3 regions of the Clostridium sp. 'White wine YQ' genome follow, and region 3 is predicted to be linked to each of the others. Evidence: riboswitches for the same ligand, from Rfam matches in the RefSeq annotation. Region 3 holds a riboswitch; each other region holds the start of a gene.
What was found. A riboswitch is a leader RNA that binds a small molecule or an ion and turns the genes downstream of it on or off. The one in region 3 is predicted to bind cobalamin.
Positions count from the first base shown of each region.

Region 1: another riboswitch for cobalamin. It lies ahead of cobT (nicotinate-nucleotide--dimethylbenzimidazole phosphoribosyltransferase); the one in region 3 lies ahead of PTZ02_RS08295 (HoxN/HupN/NixA family nickel/cobalt transporter).
Region 2: another riboswitch for cobalamin. It lies ahead of PTZ02_RS13290 (sirohydrochlorin cobaltochelatase); the one in region 3 lies ahead of PTZ02_RS08295 (HoxN/HupN/NixA family nickel/cobalt transporter).

Region 1 is NZ_JAQYUU010000001.1:2,404,458-2,409,599, forward strand. It holds gene cobS (adenosylcobinamide-GDP ribazoletransferase) at 1-142, opposite strand, end outside; gene cobU (bifunctional adenosylcobinamide kinase/adenosylcobinamide-phosphate guanylyltransferase) at 145-705, opposite strand; gene cobT (nicotinate-nucleotide--dimethylbenzimidazole phosphoribosyltransferase) at 702-1,742, opposite strand; cobalamin riboswitch at 1,898-2,066, opposite strand; gene PTZ02_RS11940 (pyridoxal phosphate-dependent aminotransferase) at 2,165-3,238, opposite strand; gene PTZ02_RS11945 (Cof-type HAD-IIB family hydrolase) at 3,240-4,067, opposite strand; gene PTZ02_RS11950 (Cof-type HAD-IIB family hydrolase) at 4,098-4,913, opposite strand.
Region 2 is NZ_JAQYUU010000003.1:218,798-223,939, forward strand. It holds gene PTZ02_RS13280 (precorrin-8X methylmutase) at 1-198, opposite strand, end outside; gene PTZ02_RS13285 (cobyrinate a,c-diamide synthase) at 185-1,516, opposite strand; gene PTZ02_RS13290 (sirohydrochlorin cobaltochelatase) at 1,623-2,444, opposite strand; cobalamin riboswitch at 2,795-2,977, opposite strand; gene PTZ02_RS13295 (amidase domain-containing protein) at 3,079-4,125, opposite strand; partial or broken gene PTZ02_RS13300 (M15 family metallopeptidase) at 4,111-5,016, opposite strand.
Region 3 is NZ_JAQYUU010000001.1:1,652,657-1,657,798, reverse strand. It holds gene PTZ02_RS08310 (DUF5643 domain-containing protein) at 1-422, opposite strand, end outside; gene PTZ02_RS08305 (hypothetical protein) at 580-912, shown strand; gene PTZ02_RS08300 (hypothetical protein) at 960-1,295, shown strand; cobalamin riboswitch at 1,376-1,561, shown strand; gene PTZ02_RS08295 (HoxN/HupN/NixA family nickel/cobalt transporter) at 1,689-2,708, shown strand; gene PTZ02_RS08290 (GNAT family N-acetyltransferase) at 2,779-3,216, shown strand; gene PTZ02_RS08285 (TetR/AcrR family transcriptional regulator) at 3,265-3,855, opposite strand; gene PTZ02_RS08280 (NAD(P)H-dependent oxidoreductase) at 3,979-4,554, shown strand; gene PTZ02_RS08275 (hypothetical protein) at 4,554-5,142, shown strand, end outside.

The DNA of each region.
Region 1 (5,142 bases), 750 kb from region 3:
TAGATGCTTCAAACGCACCAACTATAAGTCCTACTAATGGGAAAAAAGCTACTCCTTTTTGAAAGTTTTCTCTTTCAACTTTTAAATTAATATTTATAGGTATTCTAGTCATAAATTGAAGTATCAATATAAAATTTTTCAAGGTTATTCCCCCTTAATCTTAACTGGTATGCCGCTTACAACTAAAAATACCTTATCAGCTTCTCTCGCAATATATTGATTAACTCTTCCTGCAATATCTCTAAATTCTCTTCCTAATTTATGTTCTGGAACAAGCCCTGCTCCAACTTCATTGGTGACAATGACTATCTCTGTTCCATAGTTATCCTCAATATTTTTAAATTCCTCTATCATAAAAGAAATTTCTTTTAAAATATCCTCTTCTTTTTTCCTATAATCAACTTTAATTAAATCTTTCTCTTCAAAGGATTCCATATTCATAAAAAGTAGGTTTGTAATCATAACAGTAATGCAATCTAAAATAATTCCATCATATACATTTTTAATTTTTGTTGCTATATTTTCATAAGCTTCTAATGTATCCCAACTTGGATTTCTACTACTTCTATGCTTTTGTACTCTTTCCTTCATTTCACCATCTAAAGGTATTGATGTTGCAATATATAGTACTTTTTCTTTATCCTTAAGCAACTCTTCTCCAAAAGAAGACTTTCCACTTCTAGCCCCTCCAGTTACTAAGATCATATTTCTTCCCTCCATAGGTCTTTATAATCTTTTATATCTACATTTCCTTCCTCAAAAGTTCCCATTTCATTTATTATCTTTAATGAATTTTCTATAATATTTATTGCAAGGGGGCATCCTGACCCCTCACCAAGTCTCATTGAAAGATTTAACATTGGATTTAATCCTAGTTCATTCATTGCAATATTATATCCTTGCTCCTTTGAGATATGAGATGGGAACATATAATCCTTTGTTTCAGGATCTATTCTATATGCAATTAATGCTGCCACTGCTGAAATATACCCATCTATAACTATTGGCAATTCATACTTTTTAGCTCCTAGATACAATCCAACCATTCCAGCTATATCAAAGCCTCCGACCTTATGTAATACATCCATAGGATCTTCTTTAATTGGCGAATTAATCTGTATCACTTTCTCGATTACTTGCTTTTTCAAGGTAAGCTGGTCGTCTTTAAGTCCTGCACCTCTTCCTACTGCTTCATCAATACTACAATTTGTTAGTGCAATAAGTACTGAAGATGAGCTAGTAGTGTTACCTATCCCCATTTCTCCTGTTCCGATAATGTCATACCCTTGCTTTTTTAGGTCATAAGCTATTTCTATTCCAGTATTAATAGCCTCATTTGCTTCTTCAATAGTCATAGCTTCACCTCTTGCTATATTAGAAGTTCCTTTTCTTATCTTTTTTATTATTAAACCAGGATAATTAATCTCTTCCTTTATGCCAATATCTATGACTTTAAGATCACAATTATTAACTCTTGCAAGAACACCTATGCCCGTAATTCCTCTTAAGAAGTTTATTGTCTGCATAGCAGTAACGCTTTGAGGTGCTGATGCTACCCCCTCTTCGCATACCCCATTATCACTGGAAAAAATAACAATTGCTTTTTTATTTATTTGATTTTCTACCTTGCCAGTTATTCCTGCAAATTTAATTGCTATATTCTCTAGTTCTCCAAGGCTACCTATAGGCTTAATTAAGTTATCTAATTTTTCCTTAGCTTGAAGCATTGCATTTTTGTTCATTTCCTTCACCCCAATTTTTTATAATAAAAAAACCAGCGGAATATCCACTGGAAACATTAATCTAATATTTTAGCAATATAAAATAAATCTACATGTTCATTTAATTATTAATAATGCTAATCACTTAATGGTTTCCTTTCTCCCTCCGAAAAATTTACCCTATCACATCTTAGGCAGGTCTTCTGGCTTTGATTCATCCTACTCCCTATCCTTCCCAAGGGTTTTCCCTCAGTGGTTTAATATAGGTTTCATCCTCATTACAGTAGCGGGGGCTGCCTGGGCGTTTAACCCAATTCCCTTTTAACCTGTAAAATAACTTTTCTCAATCTATTGATTCAAAAATTGTTATCTTTACTAGGCACCTTAAGATATACTATTCAGTTTTTTAAATAATATCACACTAATAATTCTTTGTAAATGCGCTATAAATCCTTCAAATTATCAATTAGCAATTCATTTAGATTTCTAGACTTTATTGCAAACCTTACATAGGTATCATCAAGATTTTTGAAATTTGAACAATTTCTTATGAGTATTCCTTTATTTAATAGCCTTTCATATAATTCACTAGTTTTCATTGTATCTAACTTACATAAAATGAAGTTACAATTTGTATCATAAACTTTTTTAAATACTGATAGATTAGATAGTTCATTTTTCATATAACCAACTTCATTAGCTATCCACTCTCTACTTTTACTTATGTAATTTTCATCTTTGTAGGATTTTTTCAACGCTATTTCTGCAAAAGAGTTTATATTCCAAGGAAGCTGATATTTCTTTAATTCTTCTATAAATTCCTTATCACTGGTTATTCCATATCCTAGTCTAGCTCCTGGCATTCCAAAGAATTTAGTAAATGCTCTAATTATTACTAAACATTTATAACTAGCTATTTTATCTACTAATGAACTACCTTCTCTTGAAAACTCTACAAATGCCTCATCTACTATAATCTTTTTATTCTCTTTTTCTGCAAAATCTAATACCTCTTGAAATCTCTCTTTATCGATTATATTTCCAGTTGGATTATTAGGATTCCCTAGAATTATTCCATCTAAATTCTTTAAAGAACTTAATATTTCACTATAATCATACTGAAAATCCTCAGTTAAATTTATATACTCAATTTCCGCACTATACTTTAAAGCAAAATCTTCGTATTCGACGAAAGAAGGCACAACTATTCCCAATTTACTAATCTTACTTATAGATAAGTCTAATATCTCTGACGCACCATTCCCAAGAATCATTTCCTCACTAGATATATTTATATTTTCATATCTTAATAGGTATTCACTAATACTTGCCTTTAATTCTCTATATTGATAATCAGGATATCTTACTACCTCATTAAATAATTCCCCTATGGAATCTTTAAGCATGTCAGTGACACCTAAAGGATTTATATTAGAGCTAAAATCTACAAGTTCTTTTCCTTTGAATAAACCATTAGTGTATATATCTCCACCATGCTTCCATCTTTCATCCTTCAAATTATTTCTCTCCTTTAGCTGTATCTACTATGAATTTTTCTATTACAAATGTTACTCCGTCTTCTTCATTACTCTTCGTTATAAAATTCGCAATACTTTTAATCTCTTCCTTTGCGTTTCCCATTGCAACACCTAGTCCTGCATATTCTATCATTTCTATATCATTCTCTGCGTCTCCAATTGCAATTATTTCCTCTTTAGAAATCCCTAGGTATTCAACTAACTTTTGTAATCCTGAAGCCTTATTACACCCTCTATTCATAAATTCTAACATAAAATCAACACTTCTAATAACATTGTACTCTTCAAATAATTCCTTAGGAACTTTTGCTGTAATTTTATCTAATACTTCCTTCTCTTCTTCTAAAACCACTTTAAGTATTTCATCATTATCTAACACATCTTTAAGAAAATCTACTTGCTTTATCTTTAAGTTTAATCTCTTTTCTTCATTGTCAGAAAACTTACTTGTTTTATTAACTAAGTCACCATTATTAGTAAATGCATGTATATATGTGTTAAGTCCTTTTACCTTATTATAAATATATTTTAGGTCTTTCCCAGTTAATGTTGCATTACTACTTACAACTGAATAATCACTTGTTTTACAAATTAAAGCTCCATTTAAACCAATAACATAATCTTCTTCTCCTGTAAGATCTAATTCATCTAGGTATTTCTTTATTCCCTGAATGGGTCTTCCTGAAGTAAGAACTATCTTTACACCTAATTCTTGGGCACTTTTTAAACCCATCTTTGTTATATCAGAAATACTCTTATCATCTTTTAACAAAGTTCCATCCATATCTATAGCAATTAGTTTGTACATAATTAGTCCTCCTGCATTAAATATCTTAAGTTATCTAGTATTAATTATAAACTTTTCTAGTGCATATGCTACTCCGTCTTCATCATTACTTTTAGTTATATAGTTTGCAATGTTCTTAATCTCATCTCTAGCATTCCCCATTGCTACTCCGAGTCCTGCATACTCAATCATTTCAAAATCATTAAGTTCATCGCCAATGGACATTATTTCATCTTGATTAATTCCTAAGTGTTTTCCTAGCTCCATTAACCCTGTTGCTTTATTACATCCCTTATACATAAACTCGCATAGATGATCAAAACTTCTAACAATGCTATATTCATTACTAAATTTTTTGTTTATATCTTCATATATATCATCTAACACATCAACCTTTGATATAATTAAAAACTTAATGACTTTTTCTTCATCATCTAACTCTTTATTAAGATCAATTATTTTTGTATCTGAAGAAGACAATCTCCAGTTGTTTGGCAATACATTTACAATATCTTTTTCTACTAATGATCCTCTATCCATATGAGCTTCAAAAGCTAATCCATCTCTTTTGAATACCTTATAAACTTTTTTTAGATCCTTTCCTCTTAAGTGCCTTTCATAAATAATAGATAAGTCCTTAGTGTTATGCACTGTAGATCCATTATTGGCTATGACATATTCTTCATCTTTGTCCAAACCAAGTTCTTTAACTAACTCAATAACTCTATTAATTGGTCTTCCAGATGTTATAACAATCTTTACTCCTAGTTCTGTAGCTTTTCTTATTGCTTCCTTTGTTTTTTCTGATACCAGTCTATTACTTCCAAGTAATGTTCCATCTATATCAATAGACACTAACTTATACACTTTATTCATTCCCCCAAACCTATCTCGACATATTGAATGTCCATATTTTATTATTACTTATATAATAATACTTCTATTTATGGCAGTGCAAATTTCTAAAAATGAAAATTGAAAGTATTTTTACACTTTATTTAAAATCGAATTCACTCTTATTTCTTCAATCTCTACACTTTTGCCCTTGTATTTTTAGTTGAATTTTCCCGCTTCAATTGATATAATGTAGTTTGTT
Region 2 (5,142 bases), on a different contig from region 3:
TTTAAGTAATCTCTTAGCTTCTTCTATAGCACCTTCTCTTATATAAGCTAAATCTTTATATTCAAAATCTGCTGTAGTATGTATAACTCTTTTTACAATTGAAAGCTCTTCCCTGTTGAAGCTATGCTCACCCATTTCTTTTCCTATTATTTCAAAACTCTTTAGTTCGATTTCCATTGGATTCTTAACGTACTGCATTTTTTCTCTCCTTACAACTAATTATAATCTCTTTTATAAAATCTAAATTAGAGAAAAAGTGAACATGTCCATATGCCCCAAGAGTATTATTTTTTATATATCCACATGTCCACTCTTTTAATCCCCCATTAAAGGTTCTTTTGCTAAGTTTATACACAGTTTTATTACTACATTCAACCTTAGATTTATGAAACTCATGAGAATTTATTGATAAGTTTCTTTTAATTAATTGATTCTCCGAAATATCTATATGATTATATCCAAAATTATTTAATGTTTTAGTCATATAGGCTTCTCCATCAAAAAAACCTACCATTTTCTCACCCTCAATGGACTTCATTAAATACATCATGCCTCCACACTCAGCATAGCATGGTGTACCTTTTTCTAGCTCATTCCTTATGCTGCTTAAAAAACTAATATTTTTAGAAAGTTCATTACTGAAAACTTCTGGATATCCTCCCCCTAAATATATCAAATCTAAATCATCTGGAACTTTCTCATCATTTAGAGGGGAAAAATATATAACTTCTCCGGCCTCTTCCAGAAGTTCTATATTCTCTTTATAGTAAAAAGAAAAGGCTACATCCTTTGCAATTCCTATTCTAAGTCCAAGCGGACTTAAATGATATCTATCTTTAAATTTATCTGTTTCTTTCATTATTTCTAAGATTGAATTTACATCTACATTTTCTTCTATAAGATTAGATACAACATCAATCTTATCTTGCAAATCTGTAATCTCTTGACTTTGTACAAGTCCTAAATGTCTAGATCCCAGAATAATTCTATCATCTTTGGGCAGGTACCCTAAAACCTTTATATTTAATGTTTCTTCAATTAATTGCTTAAGGAATATATAATAAGATTTGTTTATATTATTTAATACTATTCCTGCAAATTCACAGTCCGAAAAATCAATTATTCCTTTTAGCTCTGCTATAAAAGTAAGACTTGAAGCTTTAGGAGAGATTACAAGAATTATCGGAAGACCTAAAATTTTTGAGACATGGGCTGTTGAGGCTTCAAGAGTTGTTCCGATTCCATCATATACACCCATAACCCCTTCAACAATTCCTATATCCTCATTATTTCTGCTATAAACCGCTTTAAGTCCATCTTCTCCCTGTAAAAAGAAATCTAAATTTCTAGAAGGTTTTCCTGTTATTTTTTCATGAAAGGCACCATCAATATAGTCTGGCCCTACTTTATACCCTGCTATATCATAACCTCTTCTTTTCAATAGATTCATTAACCCGATTGTAAATGTTGTTTTGCCTCCCCCTGATGAATTTGATGCAATAACTACAGATTTCATATAAAAACTCCTTCAAGCTACAGGGTTTTAAGTTCAACTATTAACTTATTAATGCCTGAACTCAAACAAGAATAAGTAAAGTTTCCTATCAAAAACCCTATACTTACTAACCTTTTAAATTTTCTCCAAAACCTTGGAATCTACCACTTAGGGCATCTTCTAAATGTTTCATATATATATTTCTAACTTCTTTATATTCACCTAACCCAACATTGAACTCTTCAACTTCTATGCCTTCACGTTTAAGTGTAGAGGCCCAAGAATCTTCTTCACTTGAGAAAATATCATTTCTTGCATGATCTCCTACTACAAGTAAAAATGGTGCCAATACAACCCTTTGTATATTTTTATCCTTCAAATACTTTATAGCATTCTCTAATGATGGATAAGCTTCAATGGTTGCGATTATTATGTTCCCATGGTCTAAATCTCTAAGCCTATTCTGAAAACATCCATAACAAGAGTTGCCTGGGTGATGAGTTCCATGCCCAGCTAATACAACAATCTTATCCTTAGGTAGGTTATTCGAAATTGCACAAACTAAGTCATCATAATCTAAGTTAACTTCATCAGACTGAAAATATATCAACGGGCGTCCTAATCTTAAACTAGTAAACTTATCCTTATAAATAATTGTTACCTTTTTTATGTAGTCAAATTCTTGTCCAGGTATTATGTGCAGAGGCTGTATAGTTACCTCTTCATATCCTTCATTTAATAGAGACTCCAATGCTTCCTCTGGCGTAAAAATACTCATATCATGTTCTTTTTTTAGTTTTTTAATAATCTTATGGGAAGTAAAGGCTCTAATTACTTTATACTCTTTTCCATATCTTTCTTCAACTTCTCTCTCCATTGGAACTATATTTTTTTCTAATGCATCTAAGTAAGATGTTCCAAAACTTAAAACTATAATTGCTTTTTTCATAATAAACTCCCTTTAAATAAAAAATAAAACCTTCTGAATAATGTCAGAAGGCTATGAAAAATAATCAAGGTAATCTTAAAATCACTTTGTCCATTTAGCCACCCTCTCCATCGCTCGTAGAGATGAATTTTTATCGTGAGACTTGATTAATACTTGTTTAAAAATTGCGGTTTCTGGCAATTTTTACGGCATGTATTAATCTCAAGTCGAACAAAAATTCTAAAGAAGTTTTAACTGTGAGACTTAATTCATACTTGTTAGAAAATTGTGGTTTCTAACAATTTTCTGGCACATATGAATTTTAGTCGAACTAAAACTTCGAAGAATTTTTAGTGAAACATAAAAACCCTATTAGTGCAAAAACTTAGGCAGGTATTCTGGCTCAAGTGTCATAATCTTAGCTTATCTTCCCAGTTTCCCAGTGACTCTATAACTAAGACTCTTCTTTTACAGCGGCGGGACCGCACAGGAATTTCACCTGTTTCCCTATTATACTAATTCCCTTATGGGACATTTAAAGGCTTTATTTAAATAAATATATTTCACCTATTAGTCACCTATGTTTTATCAATATTTACTTTGTATGAAGATTATAGCATTGTAGTATAACTCTGTCTACAAAGAATACTTATTATTAATAATGTACTCTTACTAACCAAAACTTTATTTTTTTATCACTCCAACCTAGATCCCAAGGAACATTATTTCTATCAGTATTGTGGCAAGTAACTAATGTATACCCCTTTGAATCCACTCCTGATACTACTGAAATATGTGTGATGTCTCCTTTTTTCTCATATGCCACAAAATCTCCAGGCAACAACTTATATGATGCTTTATAAACTTTTTCATAGCTTCCATGTGCAATAACTGAAGCTCTTCCGCTATGTATCATATATGAGGTAAACTTATCCGCATTTACCCATGGGCCTGTAGCACTTCCTTTATTATAATTCCAAGTAGAATTCTTTTTGAATTTACCTCCTTCATGGAGTACTTGTGATGCAAAGTTTGCACAATCTCCTCCTTCTGGATTAAAATCTCTATAATTCTTATTATACTTAAATCCATACTCAGGTAGTGAGGCAGCTCCGCAATAAGCATCTGCATATTGCATTGCTCCCTTTCTTCGTTCATTTATGTCAGAAATATCCCTAGTTTCCTGGGAAATAATATGTTGTTTTATACTTTCTGCTTTTATATTGTCTAAACTGAGAGAATCAGCAAATGGATCTGTATACCACTCCTTAGTTATTACCCATTCCCCTTCTTGTTTAGTAAGTTGCAAGGAATGATATGTACCTATTCTAGAACTATTAACAATGTCCGGAAGATTTTCATATATATATTTATATTCTGTGTTACACATTATGTTAAAGGAATATTTATCATTTCCTCCTCTACTTCTTCTTATAATTACCTTTGGTATTATTTCAGTAAATTTAACTCCTTGCTTTTCTGCCCAATTATTTAAATATTTCACTTTTCTTTCTTCATATTCATAGGCCCATTTTCCATACTTGCTATTGGTATCATATAGTGATTCTATTAGTTCTAAGTTTTTATCCAAGATAGCCTTATTTCTATTGATAAATATGTCTTGAACAAACTCTACCAATTCCTTATCTTCTGCTTCTGAAAGAGTTGTTTGTTCTTTATTATCTTCTAGCCTATCTTCAATTAATTCAATAGCTTTCTTTACTTCCTCATTGTCTACAGGCGCTCCTTTATACCAGCTTCCATCATTTTCTTTCCAGTTTCCAAAATATTTCGCTTTTATTATTATTTCTGGTCTATACTCAAAGTGAAGAATATCAAAATGTCCCCATTTTCCTCCCCAAACAAAGTTATTCTTTTCAAAAACCTGAACTAAATCCTTTGAATATGATTTAATTCTTTCCTCTGCCTTTTTTTCAGTACTCCACTTCCAATAATCTCTAGGATCACTTTTAAGATCTATTGCTATTCCAAAAGAATGTGGACTTAATCTTCCAGTACCTGAGATAACTCTATAGTTATAGGTTCCGCTAGCTGGGTAAAGACAACTAGATATACTGGGGTTTGTCTTTGCTAATGGTATCAATTCTTTTAATGATGTTTCTAATGCTACTCTAGCTCCATTTTTATCATTAAACCTATAACCTGCAAATCCATATTGTAATGGCTTTAGATTTTTCTCGATCTCTCCTTTTGATGACCCATATACTTCATGTAATAAGTCATAATTTCTGCCTCTTCCAGGATCAAAATCCTTCTTCATCACCGTTGTAGTAAATTCTAATGGATATATTTGTTCCAACATATCTTGAAGATCTGGGTTATCTAACTTCTCTTCATGTCCTTTTTTTCTCATGTCATCATATAATATCTTTTTACCAGACTTCATTATGACAAAAGTTTTATTTCCATCTGTAGTAACATCTTTTATATACCCTGGATAAGCTAACATAAGTGTTAATATATCTTGTTTCATTTTGCTTTTGTATTCTTCACTAATGATTTCTTGTGACATAACCGGTATTTGAATATTTAGCAATATACACACTAAAATCATTGATATCCATTTTTTCATCCTTAGTCACCTCATCTAGTAGCTTTAAATTTTTTTATAACTATATACTGTCCAAAGAAATAGCATACTATGTACTAAGAGTTTTAATAGTGAAACTTAATTTATAAGTGCTATAAAATTGCAGTT
Region 3 (5,142 bases):
CTATCATATAATTGAAGCTTTAGTGTAATATCTTTGCTATTTGAATTGATATAGTTATAAGAAATTAAATCCTCTTGGCCAAAGAGTTTTCCTTTGCTTTCTCCACTACGACTAATATATTTATTACCCTTATCATCATATAATTCTATCGACTGAAAATAAAAGTTTCCTCCTATTTTTTTATGCTTATAGCTATATCTTAAGTAAGTATTTTCATCTGTACATGTTATTCTTTGAATTGTCAAAACATCATTATCGATTTTTAAGCTCTTATTAACTTCGATATCATATGCAGTACCTTTTTTTATTTTATCCTTTAATTCAGCATTATCTAAGTATTTCCCAGAGGGTATACTTGTGAGTATTATTGGGATTAATAAAATAATACAAATAACAATGATAGTTTTTCTAACTCTTTTCAATATAATATCCCCCTTAGGTTTAATAATTAAAGATTAATCTTATCAATATTTATTAACAAATTATAACATTTTATTACATATATTGTATATATGTATATTGTATATATGTATATTGCTTTTTGTATTACGCATAATAAAACTGAAAGGTGGTTACATGATGAAGAAGGTTAGAGTTTTATTAATAGTTTTATTAAGCTTATTCTTAAATATATTTGTGGCAATACCTGTGCTTGCGAGTCCAGCAACTACTTTTAAGGAAGGGGTTTATAAAATATCTGATTTAGAACCATCCCCTAATAATTTATATACAATTGAAAACATTTCTCCTAAGAAGAGTATTTTTATATTAGTTGCTAATGAAAATCAAGTGGCTATGCAAATTATAAAATTAGAGCCTGGCACACAAAAATATGATTTGAGACCTATGAAGCCTGAGTATAGAATTCTATTAATTGGCAATGGAGAGGCTCGTATTCTTCCTAAAACATGATTAAGATAAAAATGTAATAAACAATAGAATTGAAAGGTGGATTTATAATGAAAAAGTTTATCATTTCATTAATGTTTTTATTATTGTTAACCTCTAATATTGCTAATGCATCACCTGCAGCTAGGGCTACTAGTAATACTTTTAAGGAAGGGGTTTATAAATTATCAGATTTTATTTATTCGCCTACCAATATGTATAATCTCAAAAATGTTTCATCAAGTAATACTGTATATTTGCTTATATTTGATGAAAGTCAAGCAATAGTGCAATCTATAAGACTAGAACCTAATTCGCCTTATTATAATACAATATCACTTAGGCCAGACGATAGACTCGCTATATTAGGTAATGGAGAAGTATATATAGCACCGAAGACATCTTAAAAACACTTTCATATAAAGTGTTTTTTCTTTATGCATTGTAGTAAAAGAACTATACTTGTTTAAAGTAATGTGCTATTATACCATTTGTATATAATATAGGTTTAATCGTAGTTGATTAATTAAAAGGGAAGCTGGGTGAAAATCCCTCACGGTCCCGCCACTGTAAAAGAGTAGTTCTTATAAAATATGTCACTGAGATATCTCGGGAAGGCTTATAAGAATGTAGATACTTAAGTCAGGAGACCTGCCTATATTTTGAGAAAAATAACTCTACGGATGATAGGGGGTATTTGTAATGATAAATGTTTATATTTATTTTCGCAATTAAGCCTCTTGACAAATAAGTTAAGGGGCTTCTTAAATGAAAATATTATATAAAGGATGGAAAACTTTTTGGAGACAATAAAATCAAATATACAAGAAAAGAAATATTCAGGATTCATTAGATATATTATTGCTGTATTAGCATTGCATATCATAGGTATAGCATTATTGATAACAGGAGTTAGCAAGTATCCACAAATAATTGGTATGGCAGTTCTTTCTTATACTTTAGGACTTAGACATGCTTTTGATGCAGATCATATAACTGCAATAGATAATACAGTAAGAAAGCTGGTACAAGAAAGACAAAATCCAAAAGGAGTAGGCTTTTTATTTTCCTTTGGACATTCAACAGTTGTAATATTAATGGCTACTCTTACAGTTTTTGCTGTAAAGTGGACGGAAAACAGTATGCCAAAGTTTCAAAAGTATGGAGGGGCTGTTTCGCTTGCAGTTTCAGGCAGTTTTCTTCTCATTATTGGATTAGTTAATCTATTCATGTGGAAGGATATTTTTAAAACCTTTTTAAAAGTAAGAAAAGGCACTTATAAAGAAGAAGAGCTTGATTATGAAGATACTAAGGGCTTTATTAATAAACTAACTGGAATTGTGTACAAGTCTATAAGCAAAGGATGGCATGTGTATATATTGGGGTTCCTTTTTGGACTAGGGTTTGATACTGCAACTCAAGTTTCTCTTTTAGCAACTTCAGCAACTGCAGCAAGTCATGAGATACCAATTCTTGCTACACTATCTTTCCCAATCTTATTTACAGCAGGTATGAGTTTAATGGATACAGCAGATGGTTTCTTTATGTGCACGGCATACGAATGGGTTTTCTCAACACCAATTCGCAAAATTTATTATAATCTGACCATTACTGGACTTTCAGTAATTGCAGCTTTGTTTATTGGATTTATTGAAATAATACAAATGATAACACCAATACTTGGACTAGATAATGAATTTTGTAACTTCATTAGTAACTTAGATTTTAATATAGCTGGTTATATTTTAGTAGGATTATTTATAGTGGTATGGGGAATATCCTATGCCGGTTGGAAGATACTTAATATTGGAGAAAGATAGAATTATTTGTAGGAACACAATATGAATAGTATAATTGGATTAACATTAACAGTAAATTGGGGTGGCTATTTTGAAAATAGAAAAAGTAAATCTAGAAAATATGGAAGAGGCAATAAAGTTATCAATAGAAGTTTTTAATAGAGAACAGCATATTCCTGAAGAGTTAATTCCAATAAGAGAAGAACTGGAACCCATTTGGTGGTGTGGAAAATTAAATGGAGAGATAGTTGCTGTTGTTGCAAGTTGGAAAGAACATGGGGAATGGCATTGGGGAAGGTATGCTGTTGATAAAAAATTGCGCGGAAAAGGTTTAGGTAAGAATATTGCATTATTTTCACTTAATGAAGTCTTTAACCTTGGAGCAGAGGAAATATATATTGAAGCAAGAGACATAACTTTAAAAATGTTAGAAAAGTTCGGCTGCGAAGTGATTGGAAATGCAGAAGATTTTTATGGAGATAGGGTAACGCCTATTGTATTAAAAAAGAATAAATTTATAGAAAGATAAAGAATTAAGAGGAGCCTTTTTATATCTAAGGCGCCTCTTTTTTATAGGCTATTTAAGTTTTTCATTAATCATATTTTCTACTAAGTCTAAATAATCTCCATCATATTCGATTACTTTATTTGCAATAAGTAGTGCTATACCATGTACTAAACTCCACATAGACAGGGTATCTAAGTAATACATATCTTTTTTAGTTGATATGGAACTAAGGTAATTCTCACAACATTTTTTGAAAATATGGAAAGGAGAATTATCAAGATGATGTAACTCATTATTGCTAACAAGTATTGGATATTTATGTTCAGTAAGAAACATAAATTTTAGGTATTCAGGATTTTCTACCATAAACTTAACGTAGGATTTTCCCATCTCAAGAATTTGAATTTTAGGATTATCAGGATATTTTTCTGTAGATTCTAATAAAGAAGCAGAAAAAGCCTGCCAAACTTCTAAAGCTATTGAGTTAATCAAATCTTCTTTATCTTTAAAATGCTTATAAGGTGCAGTATGGCTTACACCACACATACTAGCCACTTTTCTTAATGAAAATCCTTCAAAACCTTCTTTATTTAAAAGTTGTAGACCATTTCTTATCATATCTTCTTTTAATGTACCATGATGGTAGTTATCTTTTGCCATTTAATTTTTCCTCCAAAATAGTTTCTAAAAAAATTATATCATAAAATGTTGACAGTGTAAACTTAGTGAAATATAATACAAATATAAAGTTTACAGTGTAAACATACTAAAAGGAGGATAACTATGAATATATTGTTAGTTAGTGATGGTGAGGGTACAAATAGTGTGGGAGAAGAACTTCAAGAAGAGTTACTTAAAAAACTTAGTGAGAGTAATTATAGTTATAAATACTATAATGTTAAAGATGAGAAAATGAATAAATGTGTAGGCTGTTTTAATTGCTGGTTAAAGACACCGGGACTATGTGTTTTTGATGATATAACTAGAGATATAAGCAGAGATGAGATAAATAGCGACTTGTATATCGTCTTAAGTGAAGTAAAATATGGATGCTATAGTCCTAAAATAAAAAGAGTATTAGATCGTGGTATATGCAAAATCCTCCCTTTCTTTAAAGATGTCAATGGTGAAATGCATCATGCACCTCGTTACGAGAAATATCCAGAGCTTGTTTTTGTTGGTTATGGTAGTGATATTTCCGTTAATGAGGAAGAGACATTTAAGGGATTAAATCAAGCAAATGCTATAAACTTTCAAAAGGATAATGCAGAAAGCTATGTATGTAGAGAGACAGCAGAAATTGAAAGTTTAGTAAATAGTATATTAAGCTACATTAAGGTTATGGGAGGGGAAAGATAATGAAAAAATTATATTTTGTTAATGGAAGTCCAAGAGGTAATAATAGTGCGTCTAAGTTTTTTATTGATGAACTTACTACGCTTATCCAACCTGAAAATGTTGAAGTAAATCATTGTGTCATAAATAATAAGGTGAATTATGAAGAACTTGCAAGTTCAGATATATTAATAATTACTTTCCCGCTGTATGTAGATTCTTTGCCATCAACAGTAGTTGAGTTTTTGGTTAATTTAGAAGAACAAGCTAAGATTATTAGAAAATCTGTAAAAGTTTATGGTGTAGTTAACTGTGGATTCTTTGAGGGAATACAAACTAGGTATGCTCTTAAAATATTAGAACATTTCTGCAATAAAGTAGGTTATGAGTGGAGATTTGGTGTAGGAATTGGAGCTGGAGAATTTATGAGAGGGACTAAAGATATTATTCCTTTTAATAGCGAAATCAAAAAAGATGCATATAATACATTCTTAGAAGTAAGTGATGATATTTTAAATAATTCAAATCAATCAAAAGATAATTTTTTTATATCCCCGAAACTACCTAGGGAGATGTTTTTTTCAGAGGGACAAAAAAATTGGGTGGAAGCTG